2 linked regions of the Variovorax paradoxus genome follow. Each later gene encodes a partner of the first gene's protein in a complex. Links are inferred from orthologs where the notes say so. Each region holds a gene or a part of one and is shown in the gene's direction. Other genes may lie near its edges. The genes, in order: trxB and trxA.

Region 1 (10,582 bases):
CAGCAGGATCGACATGCCGATGGCAGTGATGAGCGGAGCGAGCTTGGGGCTGTTGCGAAGGGGCCGGTAGGCAACCTTCTCGATCACGAAGTTGAGCGTGGCGGCCACTATGCAGGCAATGACCAGCGAGATGACGAGGATCAACCAGCCGGGTGTGCCGGGCATCGATTCCTGCATGAGCCCGATGATGGTCCAGCTTGTAAGCGCCCCCACCATCAGCACTTCGCCGTGCGCAAAGTTGATCAGATTGATGATGCCGTACACCATTGTGTAGCCCAAGGCTATCAAGGCATACATGCTGCCCAGGACCAGACCGTTGATGATCTGCTGCAGCAAAATTTCCATAAGCGTTCCTATTTATTGCACCGTTGCAGGGTGCCATTCACCCACCGTGGCACCGGTTTGGCACCTTGGCTTGATAAGCAAAAAACCAGCCAGCATGTGTCGCCGGCTGATTTGTGGGCGGGATTGTAAGCACGCGCCAGCGCCGATTTGGTGCGCGCTCACCGGGGTTTACCCGCTCAAGTCATGCTAGATGTAAGTGAAGCCATGCATCGCATGCACGCAAGCGTGCATGCGGCACGTTACTCATCGTGCTGGCCGTTGAGGCGGCGGAGTTCGCGCAATTTTTCTGCTATGCGGATCTCGAGTCCGCGTTCCACAGGCTGGTAGAAAACCTGGCCCTCGAGGCCGTCGGGCAGGTAACGCTCGCCTGCGGCGAACCCGCCCTCCTCGTCGTGCGCGTAGCGGTAGCCCTTGCCGTAGTCGAGCTCTTTCATGAGCTTGGTGGGCGCATTGCGCAGGTGCATCGGCACGGGACGCGTGCTGTCTTTCTTGATGAGCGCGCGCACGGCGTTGTACGCGGTGTAGACGGCATTCGACTTGGGCGCCATGGCCAGGTAGATCACGCACTCGGCCAGCGCGAGCTCGCCCTCCGGCGTGCCGAGCCGCTCATAGACCTCGGCCGCGTCGAGCGCCAGCCGCAGCGCGCGCGGATCGGCCAGGCCGATGTCCTCGCTGGCCATGCGCACCAGCCGCCGCGCCATGTAGCGCGGGTCGGCGCCGCCGTCGAGCATGCGCACAAACCAGTAGAGCGACGCGTCGGGGTCGCTGCCGCGCACCGACTTGTGCAGCGCGCTGATGGTGTCGTAGAACTGCTCGCCGCCCTTGTCGTAGCGCCGCATGCGCTCGCCGAGCACGCGCAGCAGCCATTCGTCCGTGATGTTGCCGAGCTTCTCGGCCTTGGCGGCCACCGCCAGCGTTTCGAGCGTATTGAGCAGGCGCCGTGCGTCGCCGTCGGCATAGGCAACGAGCCGGTCGATGGCCGCGCCTTCGATGGCGGGCACGGCCTGGATGGCCTGCGCCTTGGCCACGATCTGCTTCAGATCGGCCTCGGTGAGCGGCTGCAGCACATACACCGCCGCCCGCGAAAGCAGGGCCGAGTTGACCTCGAACGACGGGTTTTCGGTGGTGGCGCCAATGAAGGTGAAAAGCCCCGATTCCACATGCGGCAGGAATGCGTCCTGCTGGCTCTTGTTGAACCGGTGCACTTCGTCGACGAAGACGATGGTCCGCTGCTGCTCAAGGCCGTCCCGCGCCGCGGTGGCGCGCTCGACCGCCTCGCGGATGTCCTTCACGCCGCCGAGCACGGCGCTGATGCTGAGGAACTGCGCATCGAAGGCATCGGCCATCAGGCGCGCAATGGTGGTCTTGCCGGTGCCGGGCGGCCCCCAGAGAATGCATGAATGCGGCTGACCCGACTCGAAGGCAATGCGCAGCGGCATGCCCGGCCCCAGCAGATGCTGCTGGCCGATCACCTCGCCCAGCGTCTTCGGACGCAGGCGCTCGGCAAGGGGTTGATGCGAACTGGTGGCCAAACCTGCCTGTCTGATCTTCTATTGCTTGATGACGTCGGCACCGGCCGGCGCCTTGAATTCGAACACGCTGGCATTGAGCGCCGGGTTCACCTCGACCTTGTTGAACTTGAGCACCGAGCGCTGTCCGAAGCTGTCGAGAATCTCGAGCCCCGCCAAGGAATCGCCCTGGAAGCCGACCAGCACATTCTGCAGCTGGCCGTCCTTGTTCTTGGGCGTGGCCTTGACCCACTGCAGGCCGTCGCGCTCGGGCGCTGCTTCGAGCGCGAAATCGGCCTGCAGCGCGCGCAGGTCCGGCGCGGCCGCAATCAATGCGGCCGGCGTGGAGCCCAGCGCCTGTGACTGAGCGCGCTGCGTCACCTGGTTCAGGTCGGCGTCGTACAGCCAGAGCGTCTTGCCGTCGGCCACGATGACTTGGGCGAACGGCTTTTGATAGTCGAACTTAAATTTGCCGGGGCGCTGGAATTCGAAGGTACCGGTCGAGGTCTTGGTGCGGCCGGGCTGCCCTTCGCGCGGGGGCGCCGTAACGGTCTGGGTGAATTCGGCACGGCCCGACTTGACCGTCTTCACGAAGGCTTCGAGGCTCTCCAGGCCCCCGGCCCAGGCGTTGGCGGATGAGAGAAGGCCGATCAACAGCCAATGACGAAATTTCAATTTGGGTTCCTCAGGAAGCGATGGCGTCGATGCGACCATACCCCGCCACGTGTTGCGCCATGTGCGGGGGTTGATGAAGTTTTGCAACGTTATTGCAGCTTTTGCAACGTGCCTGTCGGTGCGTGACGCCTGGGCGCGCAGGTGTTTGCCGGTTATTCCGCGCGTGCGGGCACCAGGATTTCGCGCTGCCCGCTGCCGCTCATGGCGCTGACCAAGCCCGCCTTTTCCATGTCTTCGACCAGCCGCGCCGCGCGGTTGTAGCCGATCTTCAGGTGGCGCTGCACCAGCGAGATGCTGGCCTTGCGGTTCTTGAGCACCACTTCCACTGCCTGGTCGTACATCGGGTCTTTCTCGGCGTCGCCGCCTTCGCCCAGCATATCGCCATCGCCGTCGACCGTGCCGCCTTCGAGCACGCCTTCGATGTAGTCGGGCTCGCCCTGGCTCTTGAGGTATGCCACCACGCGGTGCACTTCTTCGTCGCTCACGAAGGCGCCATGCACGCGGATCGGCAGGCCGGTGCCGCTGGGCATGTAGAGCATGTCGCCCATGCCGAGCAGCGCTTCGGCGCCCATCTGGTCGAGGATGGTGCGGCTGTCGATCTTGCTCGACACCTGAAATGCAATGCGGGTCGGAATGTTCGCCTTGATCAGGCCGGTAATCACGTCGACGCTGGGGCGCTGGGTGGCAAGAATGAGGTGGATGCCTGCGGCGCGCGCCTTTTGTGCCAGGCGGGCGATCAGCTCTTCGATCTTCTTGCCGACCACCATCATCAGGTCGGCCAATTCGTCGATCACGACGACGATGTGCGGCTCGCGCTTGAGCGGCTCGGGATCATCGGGCGTGAGGCTGAAGGGGTTGTAGATGAACTCTTCGCGGGCTTTGGCTTCGTCGATCTTGGTGTTGTAGCCGGCCAGGTTGCGCACGCCCAGCTTGCTCATGAGCTTGTAGCGGCGCTCCATTTCGGCCACGCACCAGTTCAGGCCGTGCGCAGCCTGGCGCATGTCGGTGACCACGGGCGCCAGCAGGTGCGGAATGCCTTCGTAGACCGACATTTCGAGCATCTTCGGGTCGATCATGAGCAAGCGCACGTCGCGCGCCTCGGCCTTGTAGAGCAGCGACAGGATCATTGCGTTGATACCGACCGACTTGCCCGAGCCGGTGGTACCGGCCACCAGCACGTGAGGCATCTTTGCAAGATCGGCCACCACGGGGTTGCCGATGATGTCCTTGCCGAGGCCCATCGTGAGGAACGACTTGCCTTCGTTGTAGACCTGCGAGCCCAGGATTTCGCTGAGCTTGATCGACTGGCGCTTGGCGTTCGGCAACTCGAGCGCCATGTAGTTCTTGCCCGGAATGGTTTCGACCACGCGGATCGAGACCAGCGAGAGCGAGCGCGCAAGATCCTTGGCGAGGCCGACGATCTGCGAGCCCTTGACGCCCGTGGCGGGCTCGATTTCGTAGCGCGTGATCACGGGGCCCGGGGAGGCCAGCACCACGCGCACCTCGACGCCGAAGTCCTTGAGCTTTTTCTCGATCATGCGCGAGGTCATCTCGAGCGTATCGGGAGAAACGGTTTCCTGGCGAGCCTGCGCGGCGTCGAGCAGGTCGACCTGCGGCAGCTTGCTGTCGGGCAGCTCCTTGAAGAGCGGCTTCTGGCGCTCCTTGACGACACGGTCGCTCCTGGGCACCTCGGTCATCGCGGGCTCGATCTGCACCGGCGGAGACGGCGCACGCCGCTTGGGACGCGGCTCGATGCGCAACTCTTCGTCGTCGTCGGCGCCCATCGGTTCGATGCCGCCACCCATTTCGCGCGAGAACACGGGTTCCTCGGCCTCCGCGCGCTCGCGGGCGGCCTGCTTGCCCATGGCAATGTCGGCCGCCAGTTCGCGCTTTTCGCGCCGCGACTCGAACAGCGAGTACGCGCGCGCGCCGATGCGCTCGGCAATCAGGCTCCACGAAAAGCGGAACACCAGCGCAGAACCGATCACGCCAGCGGCAATGGCCACCAGTGCCGACCCCGTAAAGCCAAGCCAGCGCACGCTTGCTGGGCCGACCAGATAACCAAGAGCGCCGCCTCCGGAGCCCGGCAGATGCGATTCGAGCCGGTACAGGCGCGACCACTCGAGCACGGTGCTTGCGCAGAGCAACAGGACCAGGCCGAACCAGAACGCCAGCCTGCTGCGGTTGAACCTGCCGCGTACAGGCTGCTCGGCGGGCGAAGCCTCGCCTCCGCGCAACCAGTTGGCAAGAGAAGAAAGCCATGCCCGCAGCCCCGCGGCCAAGCACCACCAGACAGAGTAGCCGGCCAGGAAATAGCTGCCGTCCGCCAGCCATGCACCGACGCGGCCCGCCCAGTTCTTGATTTCTCCCCCCGTGCCGGAGGTCGACCAGGCTGCGTCCGAAGGCGTGAAACTCAGCATGGCGAGCAGCCAGAACAGCAACGCGGCAAACCCGGCGATCAGCGTGATTTCGTGGGCGAAGCGCATGGCGCGCACGCGCACGGGCTGCCCCTCGGCGGCCGAAGAAGATTGAAGCGTATTGAGCGAATAGGTCATGAAAAACACAGCACCCCAGCCTCTGGAAGCAGCGGCTGGAGCCTGAACACTACAACAAAAGGACGTGGCCGCAGAAGCGCCGTCGACCGCTCAGGTCAGCGACAGGAGCCGATCCTTGACAAGCATGGAGCCGTCGTCCTGGGTCTGGACAAATCCGCGCTCCTCGAGGTCCTTCATCACGCGGCTCACCATTTCACGCGAGGCACCGACCATTTTCGCAAGATCCTGGCGGGAGATCTTGTCCCGCACCTTGAGATTGCCCGCGCCGTCTTCAATCGCGAACTCGAGCAGCGAGCGCGCCACGCGGCCATACACGTCCATGAGCGCGAGCGATTCGATCTTGCGGTCGGCATGACGCAGGCGCTGCACAAGGCCGCGCATGATGTTGTAGGCCATGGAGGAGTTTTCGGGCAGGCAGCGTGCAAACGCATCACGTCCCAGCATGAGCACGTCGCACTGGATTTCGGTGCGCACCGTGGCCGAGTGCGGCTCGTCGTCGATCAGGCTCATTTCGCCGATGTAGTCGCCCGGGTGCAGGGTGGCAAGAATCACCTCGCGCCCGCGGCTGTCGGCGCTGGTAACGCGCGCGCGGCCGGTGAGAATGATGTAGAGCGCATCGGACTTCTTGCCCTGCTCCACGATGACTTCAGCTCGCTTGAGGCGCTTCTTGACGATCGCGTCCGCGATGCTCGACGACTGCGAGGATGTCAGCGAAGCAAACAGCGGAACGCGCCGCAGCAATTCAAGATTGGACAGCATCGACATTTATCAATCCCTAATACTGCGCGTGTGGGCCAACCCTGCGGAACCCCATGGATTACTACAATCGCGCGCATTGAAAACACCGTTCACCCGGTGTTGAACCGAGCGGTGATACTCCACATATATCGCTACCACCCTGAAAATGTACACGCTGAAGCAGCGCAAATCCTAGGTTTTCTACTCATGTCCGCTCCCCAACACGCCAAGGTTTTGATTCTCGGCTCCGGCCCGGCCGGCTATACCGCCGCTGTCTATGCAGCACGCGCAAACCTGCAGCCTTTGCTGATTACAGGCATTGCCCAAGGCGGGCAATTGATGACAACCACGGAGGTCGACAATTGGCCGGCCGATGTGCACGGGGTGCAAGGGCCCGAACTGATGCAGCGTTTTCTTGAGCACGCCGAGCGTTTCAAGACACAAATCGTTTTCGATCACATTAACAAAGTAGATCTAAGCAGCCGTCCATTTACATTGACGGGCGACAGCGGCACTTACACCTGCGATTCGTTGATCATTGCAACAGGCGCTTCCGCCAAGTATCTGGGGCTCGATTCAGAACAGAAATTCATGGGCCGCGGCGTTTCCGCCTGCGCAACCTGTGACGGTTTCTTCTATCGCGAACAGGAAGTGTGCGTAATCGGCGGCGGCAATACGGCCGTCGAAGAAGCGCTGTATCTCGCCAACATTGCAAACAAGGTCACACTGGTTCATCGCCGGGACAAGTTCCGCGCCGAGCCCATCCTGATCGACAAGGTCAAGGAAAAAGTGGCCGAAGGCAAGATCGTGCTGAAGCTGCACAGCGAGCTCGACCAGGTGCTCGGCGACGACACGGGCGTGACGGGCATCCGGATCAAGAACACGCAGACCGGCGCGACCGAGCAGATCGATCTCAAGGGCTGCTTCATTGCCATCGGGCATCATCCCAACACCGACATCTTCCAGGGCCAACTGGAGATGAAGGACAACTACATCCTGACCCGCTCGGGCCTGCAAGGTTTCGCAACGATGACCAGCATTCCAGGCGTCTTTGCCGCTGGCGACGTTCAGGACAACGTGTACCGCCAAGCCATCACGAGCGCGGGCACCGGCTGCATGGCCGCGCTGGACGCCCAGCGCTTCCTGGAGCAGGACGGCACGCTCTAGGCCCAGCTTCCGCCAAAAGGGCTATAATCCGAGGCTTTGCCGAAATGAGGCCCTCTTGCGGGGGCCTTCAGCGTTCCGGCAAGCCGGGGTACCGCCACCCGTTTCTGGCGAGGTCAAGCTGCAAAACACCTGCAATCTCCACGGTTGCGCCGGTGCCAGCTGTTCAAGAAAGAGTGTCCTCATGGCACGCGTATGCGACGTAACGGGCAAAGGCCCGATGGTCGGAAACAATGTTTCCCACGCCAACAACAAAACCAAGCGCCGGTTCCTGCCGAACCTGCAATACCGCCGTTTCTGGGTCGAGACTGAAAACCGCTGGGTTCGCCTGCGTGTTTCGAGCGCCGCGCTGCGCCTGATCGACAAGAACGGCATCGACGCCGTGCTCGCAGACCTGCGCGCACGCGGCCAAGCTTAAGGAGCTGAATCATGGCAACGAGCAAAGGCGGACGCGAAAAGATCAAGCTGGAATCCACCGCGGGTACCGGCCACTTCTACACGACCAGCAAGAACAAGAAGACGATGCCTGAAAAGATGTCGATCATGAAGTTCGACCCGAAGGCGCGCAAGCACGTCGAATACAAGGAAATCAAGCTGAAGTAATTCAGCGCTGGTTCCACCCAAACAAAAACCCCGCAGGGCTTGCCCGGCGGGGTTTTTTGTTGCCCGCTTCTCTTCCAGGCGAAGAAAAGCGGGCGTAAAAAAGCCGGCTCGAAGCCGGCTTTTTGAAGAGAGAGAGAGAGAGAGAGAGAGAGAGCGTGGTTCCCGCCTCTCTTGATAACGAGATCAGGCCCGTGCCGCGCGCAGTCGGGTCGAGAACTCGCGCAAACCGGCAATGCCGCTCGCTTCAGCACGATGGCACCAGGCAGCCAGGTCGGCAGCCAGTTGCTCGCGCGATTGCGAAGTGTTGAGCCAGAGCTGGCGCAGCTCTTCGCGCATCGTCACCATCTTGTCGATTACCGGGTGTGCGGCGCGCGCCTGCACCAGGTGCGTGCGGGCCGATGCCGGCACCTTGTCGTCGTCGCGGTGCAGCCAGTTCTTGGCCGCCTTGAGCACCGAGATATCGCCGCCCTTGGTCTTGAGGGCAATCAGCTCGGCCTTGGTCACGCGGCGCATTTCGCGGGCGTAGCCGGCCATGACCTCATAGCGGTTGGCAATGACGGCCTCGAGCGTCTTTTCGTTGGCCACGGGCTGGATATCGCCCATCTGCATCTTCGGCGGCACCTTCTTGACCTTGGCCCAGCCGATCGCCTGCATCATCTGGATGTAGACCCAGCCGATGTCGAATTCGTACTTCTTGACCGAGAACTTGGCCGACGTGGGATACGTGTGGTGGTTGTTGTGCAGCTCTTCACCGCCGATGATCAGGCCCCACGGCGAGACATTGCGGCTGGCGTCGGGCGCCTCGAAGTTGCGGTAACCCCAGTAGTGGCCAATGCCGTTGATGATGCCGGCCGCCGTGATCGGGATCCACAGCATCTGCACTGCCCAGACGGTCAGGCCGAGCACGCCGAAGAGTGCCAGGTTGATGACCAGCATCAGGCCCACGCCTTGCCAGCTGTAGCGGGTGTACAGGTTGCGCTCGATCCAGTCGTCGGGCGTGCCGTGACCGTAGCGATCCATCGTTTCCTTGTTCTTGGACTCGGCGCGATACAGCTCGGCGCCGCGCCAGAGCACTTCGTCGATGCCCTTGACCTGCGGGCTGTGCGGATCTTCTTCGGATTCGCACTTGGCGTGGTGCTTGCGGTGAATGGCAACCCATTCCTTGGTGACCATGCCGGTGCCCAGCCAGAGCCAGAAACGGAAGAAATGCGACGGGATCGGCCCCAGGTCCATCGCACGGTGCGTCTGCGTACGGTGCAGGAAGATGGTGACCGCGGCGATCGTGATGTGCGTGGTGACGAGCGTGTACAACACGATTTGCCACCATGTCAGGTCCCACAAGCCGTGTCCGAGCCAGTCGATGGCCGCGCTCAAAACGGCAGAGTCAGGAATCAACATTGAATTAAGTACTCCATGGCCACACGAAGGTGCAGCCTTCAGTTAACCCGCAATTTTAAGGTAGCAAGGCCAAAATGAGGCCTTTTACCCTTCCTTGAAAGCGCAGATTTACCCTACTTTGGAGTGCTGTGCCTATTTGCGGTTCCACACGGCCGCAAAGAAACCGTCCGTGGCGTGCCGGTGCGGCCATAGCCGCAGGTAGCGGTGGCCGTCCGGACCGCCGGCGCAAAGGGCCTCGAAACCCTCTACCTTGAGGCCCTGCAGCAGTTCTGCGGCATCCTGGGGCACGAAATCGGGGTTGGCCGCGCTGAAAGCCTCGGCAATGGCCTCGTTTTCCTCCGGCAGCACGCTGCAGGTGGCATAAATGAGACGCCCGCCCGATTTCAGCAGACGTGCCGCGCTTTGCAGGATGGCCGCCTGCTTGACCGTCAGTTCCTCGACCGACTTGGGAGACTGGCGCCATTTCAGGTCGGGATTGCGGCGCAGCGTGCCCAGGCCCGAGCACGGGGCGTCGACCAGCACCCGGTCGATCTTGCCGGCCAGGCGCTTGATGCGTTCGTCGCGCTCGTGCGCAATGGCCGCCGGATGAACGTTCGAAAGCTTGCTGCGCGCGAGCCGCGGCTTGAGCGCGTCGAGCCGATGCGCGGAGGTGTCGAAGGCGTAGAGCCGGCCAGTGTTGCGCATGGTCGCGCCAATCGCCAGCGTCTTGCCGCCGGCGCCGGCACAGAAATCGACCACCATTTCTCCTCGCTTGGCGTCCAGCAGCAGCGCCAGCAATTGGGAGCCCTCGTCCTGCACTTCGACGGCGCCTCGGGCAAAAGCGTCCAGCTTGGTCAGCGCCGGCTTGCCGTCGATCCGCAAGCCCCACGGCGAGAACGGCGTTACTTCAGATTTGATAGCAGCCTTGGCAAGCTCTGCCTTGACTTCAGCCCGTTTATCCGTGAGGGCATTGACCCGAAGGTCGAGCGGCGCGGGCTGCTGCAGGCTTTCGACCAGCGGCCAGAAACCGTCGCCCAGTTGGGCCTTGAGCGGCGCGACCAGCCATTCAGGCAGGTTGTGGCGATGGCGTTCCAGCAGGTCTTCCGGCTTGACGGCATCGCAGTTGTCGAGCCAGCGCTTTTCGGTGTCGTTGAGCGCGCTTTTCAGGAAGTCGCGCGGGCCATGAAAGCCGAGGATCGCCATGCGGCGCTCCTTGGAGCCGCTGCCCGAGGGCGACAGGTGGTCGAACAGGAGCTTCTTGCGCAAGACGGTGTAGACCGTCTCGGCAAGGGTGGCGCGTTCACGGGGGCCGAACTCGCGGTGGTCGCGAAAAAAGCGCGAAACGACCTGGTCGGCCGGGTGATCGAATTTCAGGACAAGGCCGACCAGATCGGCGGTGGCCTCCAACAGGGCTTTGGGGTGCATGCCCCGATTGTCTCAGCCGGAGGCCCCCTACGCCCCGCGCGTCCAGATCGTCCCGAAAGCCTGCCGTTCGATCTCGGCCAGCGTGGGCGAATGGCCGGCCCACAGGACCAGCGCCGCACCTGGCAGGCTCAGGGTGTGCTCGAGGTGGCGGCAAAGCTGCCAGCGGTCTTCATCGTCCATGCCGGGCAACTC
Region 2 (10,467 bases), 1.2 Mb from region 1 along the record:
TCGTGCACCAGGGTGACTTCGTTGCCGTGCCAGTCGATCATGCGCTCATTCCAAGCCCATGCGCCGGCGCCGCCGCGAATGCGTTCGGCGAGCACCGCGGCGCCGCGTGCCTGCTGCGCGTCGAGCAAGAACTCGCGCGCCGCGGCGCGCACGTGCGCGGCCGGCAAAGGCTCACCCGGCTCGGCCCATTCGAGCAGGCGGTGCATCGCCTGGCCGAATGCGGCAGCGCGCGCATCGACGGTGGCGTCGGCGGCTTTCTTGATAACCACGGGTTCCTTGGCCGCTGGCGCGAACACGGGCATCTGCTTCATCGGGAAGCTGCCCGCACCGGAAGCCACCGGCAACACGATCAGCGGCTCATCGGCTTCGGCCGGTTCGCAAATCGACTCGAGCCGCGACCACCAGCTGCCCTCGTTGGCGCGGGCCGGCTGCACCGACGACAGCACGAGGCGCTCGCGCGCCCGGGTGGTCGCCACGTAAAGACCGTTGAGTTCCTCACGGTGGCGTGCGCGCTGCTCTTCTTCGAGCAATGTGGTGGCGCAGCCCGGCGGCGTCTTTTCGCTCGCCAGGAATACGAAGCGCGTGGGTGCGCTGTCGCTGCCCTTCCACTCGACAAGCACGCCCATGGTCTGGGCGCGCGGCGGCGGCGCGTCGCAATCGAGCATGAGCACGGTGTCGGCCTCGAGGCCCTTGGCGCCGTGAACCGTGAGAAGCTGCACCGCGTCGGGCACCGCGACCGACGGCGCCCTGACCCCACCGGCGCGCAATGCGCGCACCAGTGCATAAGGCGTGGCGTAGCGCGCGCCTTCGATCTCGAGCGATGCCGCCAGCAGCCCGCGCAAGTTGGCCAACGCACTCTGGCGCATGGCCGAGGGCATGGCGGCGCCGAACCTGGCGAGCACATCGCCATCGTGAAAGATCGCGTCGAGCGCATCGTGCGGCGGCAACGCAGCAAGCCAGCGCTGCCACTGCTTGAGCCTGGCACCAGCCTCGACCAATTCCTGCGGCAGGCCTTCACCCTTCTGGATCAACGCGAACCAGCTCGACGACGGTTGCTCGCGCTGGCGCAGCGCCAGCTGCACCAGCGCGTCGTCGCCGATGCCGAACAGCGGCGACTTGAGCGCGCGCGCCAGGGAAAGGTCGTGCGCGGGCGACACCAGCGCATCGATCAGCGCGACCACGTCCTGCACTTCAGGCGCATCGTGCAGCTCGTTCTTTTCGGGCTGCTGCACGGGTATGTGCCGCTGGCGCAGTGCGTCCTGCATGGCAGCCAGGCGATTGCGGCGGCGGGCCAGCACCATGATCTGCCGCGGCGGCGTGCCGTCGGCAATGCGCTGCGCAACCCAGCGCGCGGCCTGCTCGCATTCTTTTTGCAGCAATTGCTCTTCAGGCAACACGCGCGGCGTCACGAGGCTGTCGCGCCAATGCAGCATGCCGTCGTCGGCAGGTTCGGGTGCGGCCGTGCCGACCGCATCGCGGTCGATGGGCGGGAGCTTCAGCAGCTCGCCCTCGTCGTTGCGCTCGGTGGTGTGCGCGCGGTAGCCGTCGAACTCGCCCGCGTCCTGCGCGGCCAGCATCGCCTGGTTGACGAGCCCGACCACCGCACGCGCGTTGCGGTGGGTGTGGTCGCAGTTGAGCAGCTCGCCGCCCAGGCCTTCGCGCACGAACTTCTTCGCGGCAATGAACACCTGCGGCTCGGCGCGGCGAAAGCGGTAGATGCTCTGCTTCGGATCGCCCACGATGAAGACGCGCGGCGCCTTGCCCCCCGCACCGGTGTAGGCGCTGAGCCAGCCGTAGAGCGCCTGCCACTGCAGCGGGTTGGTGTCCTGGAACTCGTCGATCAGCAGATGGGCGATGCGCGCATCGAGCCGCTCCTGCACCCAGCCCGACAGTGCCGACTGGCCGAGCAGCAGTTGCGCGGCCTGCTCGACGTCGTTCATGTCGACCCAGCCGTGCGCGCGCTTCACTTCGGCAAACGCGGAGACGAGGATGCGCGTGAGGCGAGTCATGCGCTGCTGGTAGAGCCACGCCGCGTGCTGGGCCTGCGCAACGCACAGGGTCTGGAGCTCGGCTTCGGCTTCTTGCGCGGCGGGGAATTTCTGCAGGTTCTTGGTGAGCCGGTCTTCCGTCGCGACAAAGAAATTCTTGCGCAGGTGCGCCAGGGCGGCGGCACGCGATTCGCTTGGCGGCTCGCCGGTGCCGAATACGTCGATGATCGCCTCGGCGGCTTTCTGCGGCGTCTTGTTGGCCTCGCGGCCGAGCGCGGCGGCGCGATCGAGCCAGCGGCGCCTGACAAGGTCTCCACTCAGGGCATCGGTCGGCTCGTCCAGACCTTGGAGCGAAGGATGCATGGCGCTGAAGTGCTGCACCGCCGACGCCGGGTCGGACAGCGCAAACTCGACGCGGCGCGTGAGCGCTTCGCCCAGCGCCTTGGCGGTCTGCGAGCGGCCGTAGGTGGCCACGACGGCGTAGTAGTCGGCCAGCGCCTCCTTGTCGGCCGTCACCGCCTCGAAGAAGGGCCGCCAGGTGCGCGCACGCGCCTCGGCATCGTCTTCGAGCAATTCATAGTTCGCAGGCAGGCCGAGTTCACGCAATACCGCCAGCGGCGCGTTGCGCAACAGCCCTGCAAACCAGGCATGAAAGGTACGAAACTGCACCGGCCGGCCGCCTTCGAGCAAGCGCCTGTAGAGGCCTTTCAGACGCGGCACGGCGGCAAGCGCGGCCGCGGGATCGACGCCGCGCATCACGAGCTCGCGCACCAGTTCTTCGGGGCTGCGGTCGGCGAACTGCTCCAGCCATTGGTCGAGCCGCTCGCGCATTTCCCCGGCGGCCTTCTTGGTGAAGGTAATGGCCAGGATTTCGTGCGGCTCGCAGGCGGATTCGCCCTCTTCGAGCAGCGCCCGCAAGATGCGGGACACCAGCATCCAGGTCTTGCCGGCGCCTGCGCAGGCTTCGACCGCAACGGAGCGGCGCGGATCGCAGGCGACGGTGTAGAAGGCCTCGCGCGTGACGTGCCGGCCGTTGTGTTCGTAGGCGGCGCCGTTCATTGGGCGGGCCCTCCGGCCGCAGCTTCAGTCGAAGGCGGAGGTTGTTCGATCTCCCAGAAGTCTTTTCTGCAAAGCCCGCGTGCGGCGCAGTAGTCGCAGATTGCGCCCTCACCCAACGGCGGGAGCGCCGCGCCATCTGCAATGCGCGTGAAATCGTGAAGGATGCCCGCGACCAGTGCATCGCGCGCCTCCACCACCACGGGCTGCTCGACGGTCTGCGTGCCGGACGATTTTTCGCCAACATTCACGTAGGCGGCGCGCAGGGTGTCGTCGGCCACCAGCGCGGCATAGAAGGCTAGCTGCGTGTCTTCGGTCGGGTCTTTCACACGCTCCTTGGTGACCGCGGCCGATTCGGTCTTGTAGTCGATCACGAAGGCCTGGCCGTCGGGCATGCGGTCGATGCGGTCCAGCCGGCCGACCAGTTGCAGGTTGCCCAGTGGTTGCTCCATCCACGGCTCCGATTCGGCGAACACCGCGCCGCTTGCCTCATGCCCGGCGAGCCACTGCAGGTAGCCGTCGCGCACCGCCGGCCAAGCCGCGGCGAACGGCAGGAACTCGGCATCGGACAGAGCAAACTCTTGCGTGGCGCGCTCGGCCGCGGTGGTGATGTACGCCACGCGCTCCGCCACCTCATCGGTGGGGGTTTCCTTCAGCGCCTCATGAAAGTTGCCGAGCACGGCATGCAGCCAGTTGCCGAAGTCGCGCTTGTCGACCTCGGCGTCGAGCTCATCGGCACTGCGCAGGCCCAGTTGCCGCAGCGCGAAGAAGCGGTAGGGGCAGCGACGCAGGTCCTCGTAGACGCTGGTCGAAATGTTCCGCAGCGGCAGCAGCGCTCCGGAGGGTGTCGGGTACAAGGTCGGCCGCAGCGCAACCTCGCGCGGGGTGCGCGGATCGGCCGCCATTTGCAATGCATGGTCGAGTTGGAGCGACTGCACCAGCGGGCTCGGCCGGACGGGTTCGCCGCTGGCGTCGGACTGGCGCCAGAGCAGTTCGCAGCACGGATTGCACAAGGCGGCGGCCCAGGCCGAACGCTGCGCGGCCTCGAGCGTTTCGCGTGCGGGCAAGCCGAGTTCTGCGCGCTGGGCGGCGCTCCAGTTGCCGGGCGGCTCGGGCGAGGCAGGCAGGCGCCGGTCGTCGCAGCCGGGAATGACCACCGCGCCGAATGCGCGCCCCAGGAGCTGGTGCAGCGGCAGCACCACCACCTGCGGCACGTCGCCGCCGGCTGGCGGCACAAAGCTGGCGTCTTCGAGCACGTCGCGCACCCAGGCCGTGAACTCGGCAAGCGTGTGGCGTCCGCCCGGAAATTCGTCGTCGTCGCCGTGCGCGCCGGCATCGAGCCACAGGGCACCGATCACCTTGCCACCGGCCATGTCGGCGGCGAGCGGCTCCCACTGCCCGCCGGCTTCGAGCAGCTCGCGCAAGGCCCGGAGCCAGTCTGCAAGCGGCCTGGAACGGGCCATGGCCATGCGGCGGCCTTCGACGGCTTCGGTGAAGGGCAGCAATGCGATGTCTTGCGGCTTTTCGCTGCGCGCGGCCTGCCCGCACCAGGCAGCCCACTCGCGCACGCCTTCGCGCCGCAGCCGCGCCTCGAGCGCCTGCACCGCGAGCGCATCGCCGTCGGCGCTGCTCTTGAGCCATTCGAGCACCTGGTCGCTGCCCGCGTCGTGCGCACAGGCGCGCAATGCGCTCATCACGGTGGCGGCGGCGCGCGTGGTGGAAAGCTTCCAGCCGGTTTCGTCGTGCGCGGTGATGCCGTGCGCCTGGAGCTGCGCCCCGATGCGCCGCGTGAGCGCACGGTCGGTGGTGATGAGCGCGACCGGTGCGCGGCCCTCTGCCAGGTGCCGCAGCATGCAGGCGGCGGCCAGTTCCGCCTCGTCTTCCGGGTCGTCGGCAACGTGCGCACTTGCGGCCGCGGCGGGCGGTGCGGTGGGCACCAGCGAGAGATGAATCGCGCGATCGCCCCACAGGTTGCACAGCGTCTGGGTGAGCGGATCGGTCTGGAAGCCCTCGAGCACGATGAGCGCATCGACCTGCGTGCGCACGCTCTCGCGCAGCAGCACATCGGTGGCATAGCCCGAGTTGGCGGCCCAGGCCACCGCAACGCGGATCAGCGCGCTCTCGATGCGAAACCATTCCGATTCACTGCCCGCTTCGGCCACCTGGGCCGCGCGCTGGGCCCATTCGCCGCCACGCTCTTCGGGCAAGGCGGCCGCCGCCAGTGGAGCCAGCTGGTAGGCCAGCTCGACCACCCGCCCGGCCAGTGCAAAGCGCTCGGCGGCAAAGCCGGCCTGCGACAGCAGCGCCTGGGCCGTGACCAGGTCGCGCGCCATGTCGAATGCAATGTCGTAGCCCGTGGGCAAAAAGCCGCCCGAGCTGCGCGCCCAGTTGCGGGTGGTCTCGAACCGCGGCACAAAGCCCGCGCTGCCGCAGCGCGCCCACATGGCGCGCGCGACTCCCATCAGCTGCGCATAGGGCACCAGCACCACGGTGCGCGCAGCGTGCAGCTGCCGCTGCGCGATGGCGGCGGCAATGCGGGCAACCACGCCGTCGGCGGGGTCGCACCACAGGGCCTGGACGGGGTGGCCTTCGTTCATGTTCTATCGAGGGGTTGGAGGGCGTGGAGGCGCGACGCGCAAAGGGCTTTTGCTATCGGCGCCATAGCGTTCCCGCACGGCACCCCACCCCTTGGTTTCTGTCACAATGACCAGCACTTTAGCTGCACCGAAACTCTCCGCGCACAAGGACACATCACATGGCCAGCGACCTGATCAAACACATCTCCGATTCTTCCTTCGAAGCCGACGTGCTCAAGTCCAGCCAGCCCGTGCTGGTCGACTACTGGGCCGAATGGTGCGGCCCCTGCAAGATGATCGCACCCATCCTGGATGAAGTGTCGGCCGCCTATGAAGGCAAGCTGCAGATCGCCAAGCTCAATGTGGACGAAAACCGCGACATCCCGGCCAAGTTCGGCATCCGCGGCATTCCCACGCTCATGCTGTTCAAGGACGGCCAGCTGGCCGCCACCAAGGTTGGCGCCATGAGCAAGGCGCAACTCACGGCTTTCATCGACCAACAGCTCGCCTGAGACATTTCAACCGGCCAACGCGCAATGCGTTGGCCGGACGATTTTTCCTGTCATAATCTCCCACAGATCACCGGCCCTTCCAGGCAACCGGTTCGAGTTCCCCGGTTAGTGAAGCAGTTCTCGCTTCACGTTTAACCTCCCCCCGTTTTCCGATCGATTACCCCGCGAGGGGTCATTCCATGCACTTAAACGAACTCAAGGCACTCCACGTGTCTGAAGTCCTCAAGCAGGCTGAAGCGCTTGAGATCGAAAACGTCGGCCGCATGCGCAAGCAAGAGCTGATGTTCGCGATCATCAAGAAGCGCGCCAAGGCCGGCGAGCAGGTCTTCGCCGACGGCGTGCTCGAAATCCTGCCCGACGGCTTCGGTTTTCTGCGCAGCCCCGACACCAGCTTTACGGCCAGCACGGACGACATCTACATCTCGCCGAGCCAGGTGCGCCGCTTCAACCTGCACACCGGCGACATGATCGAAGGCGAAGTGCGCACGCCCAAGGACGGCGAGCGCTACTTTGCGCTGACCAAGCTCGACAAGGTCAACGACGGTCCGCCCGAGCAGAACAAGCACAAGGTGATGTTCGAGAACTTGACGCCGCTGTTCCCCAAGGAGCAGATGAAGCTCGAGCGCGACGGCATCAAGAGCGACGAGAACATCACGGGCCGGATCATCGACATCATCGCCCCCATCGGCAAGGGCCAGCGCGCCCTGCTGGTGGCGCCGCCCAAGAGCGGCAAGACGGTGATGATGCAGCACATCGCCCACGCCATCAGCGCCAACTACCCCGAAGTGCACATGATGGTGCTGCTGGTGGACGAGCGGCCTGAAGAAGTGACCGAAATGCAGCGCACCGTGAAGGGCGAGGTCATTGCCTCGACTTTTGACGAGCCCGCCGCACGCCACGTGCACGTGGCAGAAATGGTGATCGAGCGCGCCAAGCGCCTGGTCGAGCTCAAGAAGGACGTGGTGATCCTGCTCGACTCGATCACCCGCCTTGCCCGTGCCTACAACAACGTCGTGCCCTCGTCGGGCAAGGTGCTGACCGGCGGTGTCGACTCCAACGCGTTGCAGCGCCCCAAGCGCTTCCTGGGCGCGGCGCGCAACGTGGAAGAAGGCGGCTCGCTCACCATCATCGGCACCGCGCTGATTGACACCGGTAGCCGCATGGACGAAGTGATCTTCGAAGAGTTCAAGGGCACCGGCAACTCCGAAATCCACCTGGACCGCCGCCTGTACGAAAAGCGCGTGTTCCCGTCGATCCAGCTCAACCGCAGCGGCACGCGCCGCGAAGAGCTGCTGCTCGCCCCCGAGATCCTGCAGAAGACGCGCATCCTGCGCCAGCTCATGTACAACATGGACGAGATCGAGTCGATGGAGCTGATGCTCAAGAACATGAAGGCGACCAAGACCAATGTCGAGTTCTTCGACATGATGCGTCGCGGCGGGTAACTGTTGCTCGCCCCCAGGCTGCGCGCACTTCGTGTCGCTACGCCCTCCCCCTACCGGGGGCGGTGCTGACCGCCCGGCAAAGCCGGATCGGTGGCACCCCACGAACGAATGCCCGCCTTTGGCGGGCATTTTTCATGTGCGCAGCGCCTTCCCCTCGGCGGCACTTCTTGCGCCCAGATCCAACAATTCCATCAGCGCGACAGCCTGCTCCGGAGGCACCGGATTCGGACCATTGCCAAGAATCGCGTCGCGCACCGCTGCGTAGTAGTCGACATAGTTGCCGGCCCGCGTGGGCCAGATGCGGCGCTGCGGCTCGCCGCCATCGCTGCCGGGCACCACGAGTTCGCCGTCTTGCGGGTCTGCGCCCCACCCCGCCATGGGCGGCCGCTGGCCGGCGCGCAGCGCGTCTTCCTGCGGATCGACGCCCTGCTTGATGTAGCTGCCGCGCGTACCGTGCACGATGTAGCGCGGCGCCGCATGGGCCGCGAGCGTCGTCGCGTGGAGCACCACGCGCAGCGGCGCATGCGGGCCGCTTTCGTAGCGCAGCACGGCGTGAAAGTAGTCCTCGACCTGCGCCCCGTCTCGCAGCGCCGCGGTGTCGAGCTGCAGCGAGTCGGGCTTTCCGAACAGCTGGACAGCCTGGTCGACCAGATGAGCACCCAGGTCGACCCACAGGCCCGCGCCGGGCACCTTCTGCTCGCGCCAGCGGTCCCGGACCTCGGGGCGAAAGCGGTCGAAATGCGATTCCAGGTACACCGGGCGGCCGAGTTCGCCGCTGGCCAGTACGTCCTTGAGCGTGAGGTAGTCGGCGTCGAAACGACGGTTCTGGTAAACCGCCAAGATCCGATTGTTGCGCCGAGCCAACAATTCGAGCTCCCGGGCCTCGGCCACGTCGAGGGTGAAGGGCTTGTCCACCACCACGTGCTTGCCGGCTTCCAGCGCTGCCCTGGCAACCGGATAATGCAGCGCGTTTGGGGTGGCGACCACCACCAGGTCGATGTCCGCCCGGGCCACCAGCGCCCCTGCATCCGGCACAACAGCCACGTCAGGCCAGTCTGTGTGGACTTTATGGGGCTGCGAGCTCGCCATGGCCGCTAGTTCGAGGCCTGTAACGGCTGAGAGCACGGGCGCATGAAAGGTCTGGCCGGCAAAGCCGTAGCCGACAAGGCCGGCGCGCAAGGTTCTGGAGGTCATCTACGGGGGCCTTTCGCTCGAAACGGCCAGTATGCGATAATCGGCGGCTCCGCGAAAAGTGCGGCTGGGCGTTTTGCCCGGCGCTTCCCCAAGGAACAGCTTGCCCCTTACGGCACGCTTGTGGCTCTCGCATCGACCCCAAAGGAAACACCATGGCAAAAGAAGGCATCCACCCGAATTACCGCGAAGTTCTGTTCGTCGACATGTCGAACGGCTTCAAGTTCGTGACCCGTTCGTGCGCGAACACCAAGGAAATGGGCAAGACCGACGACGGCCGCGAACTGCCGCTGTTCAAGCTCGACACCACGAGCGAATCGCACCCGTTCTACACCGGCACGCAAAAGTCGGTCGACAACATGGGCGGTCGCGTCGAGAAGTTCCGCAACCGCTTCGGCAAGACCACCGGCGCTGCTTCCAAGTAAAGCACGCGCTTTCGCACAGAGGGCAGCCCGGTTTACCGCGCTGCCCTTTTTCTTTCCTAAAACCGCCGTTCGCTCATCTTTGTGAATCAGCCCACTCCTGCGATCGTTGCCCAGAGCGCCGTGCGCCGGTTGCCGCGCATCGCGTTGCTGTTGTTATGCGCCGCCTATCTTCTGCCGGGCCTCGTGGGACGCGGCCCGTGGAAAAGCGCAGACATCACCTCGTTCGGCTACATGGCCGAGCTGGCGCGCACCACCGAAGGCATCGCGCGCTGGTTCGACCCCATGCTGCTGGGCCTCCGGCCTGAAACGCCGGCGCTCATTCCGTACTGGATCGGCGCCTGGGCCATCAAGATCGCGCCCTCGTGGCTGCACCCCGACCTGGCCGTGCGCATCGTCTTTGCGCTGATGCTCTGGGGCACGTTCACTGCCACCTGGTACGCGGTTTACTACCTTGCCCGCACCTCGCGGGCCCAGCCGGTGGCCTTTGCCTTCGGCGGCGAGGCACGCCCCACCGACTACGCCCGCGCCATCGCCGACGGCGGATTGCTGGCGCTGATCGCCTGCCTGGGCCTGGCCCAGCTCGGCCATGAAACCACGCCGGCACTGGCGCAGCTGTACTTCGCATCGCATCTCTTCTACGGCGTGGCCGCGCTGCCGTACCGCCGAGTCGGCCCCGTGATCGCGCTGATCGTCGGAACGGTCGGAATGACGCTGAGCGGCGGTCCCACCGTCGGGCTGGCGCTGGCCATCGGTAGCGCGCTTTTCATGGCCTACGAACGGCGCACCGCCCGGAAGGCCGACGTTACGACGGACGAAGGCCCCGGCTACACCCGGGGGGCGCTAGTGACGATGGTTGCGGTTGCGCTGGTCGCCGCGGCGTTGGCCATCGGGCTTGGACTGCTCGAATGGAAAATCCAGTTGCCGGGCCGCCACCCGAGCAGCACCTCCGTGCTGGGCGACGTGCGCAGCCAGGCCAAGCTGCTGGTGTGGTTCACCTGGCCGGTGTGGCCCCTCGCGATCTGGACGCTCTGGCGCTGGCGCCGCCAGCTCACCGCACGCCATGTGGCGCTGCCCTTCTGGTTTGCGCTGGTGCCGCTGGCCGCCACCTGGACAACCGACTATTCGGACCGTTCGCTGCTGCTGGCGCTGCCGGCGTTCGCCACATTGGCCGCGTTCGCGCTGCCCACCTTCCGGCGCAGCGCGGCGGCGCTGATCGACTGGTTCAACGTTCTGTTCTTCAGCGGGTTGGCCGTGCTGGGCTGGATCTACTGGAT

Evidence for each region.
Region 2: the proteins of trxB (region 1) and trxA are in contact, whole or in part, in a crystal structure (PDB 1F6M), measured with the Escherichia coli proteins. The link is inferred for Variovorax paradoxus from one-to-one orthologs.

Annotation. Positions count from the first base shown.
Region 1 is NZ_CP123990.1:745,854-756,435, reverse strand. What follows is about bases 5,153-8,008. They hold trxB (thioredoxin-disulfide reductase), read left to right. Parts: upstream 5,153-6,028; coding sequence 6,029-6,988; downstream 6,989-8,008. Other genes in these bases: QHG62_RS03530 (DesA family fatty acid desaturase), read right to left, coding at 7,772-8,008; rpmG (50S ribosomal protein L33), read left to right, coding at 7,415-7,588; rpmB (50S ribosomal protein L28), read left to right, coding at 7,170-7,403; QHG62_RS03550 (Crp/Fnr family transcriptional regulator), read right to left, coding at 5,174-5,848. Also shown: QHG62_RS03570 (branched-chain amino acid ABC transporter permease), read right to left, coding at 1-345; QHG62_RS03565 (replication-associated recombination protein A), read right to left, coding at 585-1,877; outer membrane lipoprotein chaperone LolA, read right to left, coding at 1,896-2,528; QHG62_RS03555 (DNA translocase FtsK), read right to left, coding at 2,681-5,083; more of QHG62_RS03530, read right to left, coding at 8,009-8,986; QHG62_RS03525 (RsmB/NOP family class I SAM-dependent RNA methyltransferase), read right to left, coding at 9,119-10,390; QHG62_RS03520 (M48 family metallopeptidase), read right to left, coding at 10,418-10,582.
Region 2 is NZ_CP123990.1:1,916,243-1,926,709, reverse strand. Bases 4,725-7,465 are described here. They hold trxA (thioredoxin TrxA), read left to right. Parts: upstream 4,725-5,799; coding sequence 5,800-6,132; downstream 6,133-7,465. Other genes in these bases: rho (transcription termination factor Rho), read left to right, coding at 6,312-7,465; QHG62_RS09410 (PD-(D/E)XK nuclease family protein), read right to left, coding at 4,725-5,641. In the rest of the region: QHG62_RS09415 (UvrD-helicase domain-containing protein), read right to left, coding at 1-3,047; more of QHG62_RS09410, read right to left, coding at 3,044-4,724; more of rho, read left to right, coding at 7,466-7,577; QHG62_RS09395 (oxidoreductase), read right to left, coding at 7,710-8,771; QHG62_RS09390 (type B 50S ribosomal protein L31), read left to right, coding at 8,924-9,193; QHG62_RS09385 (hypothetical protein), read left to right, coding at 9,275-10,467. UniProt on the Escherichia coli protein: Participates in various redox reactions through the reversible oxidation of its active center dithiol to a disulfide and catalyzes dithiol-disulfide exchange reactions.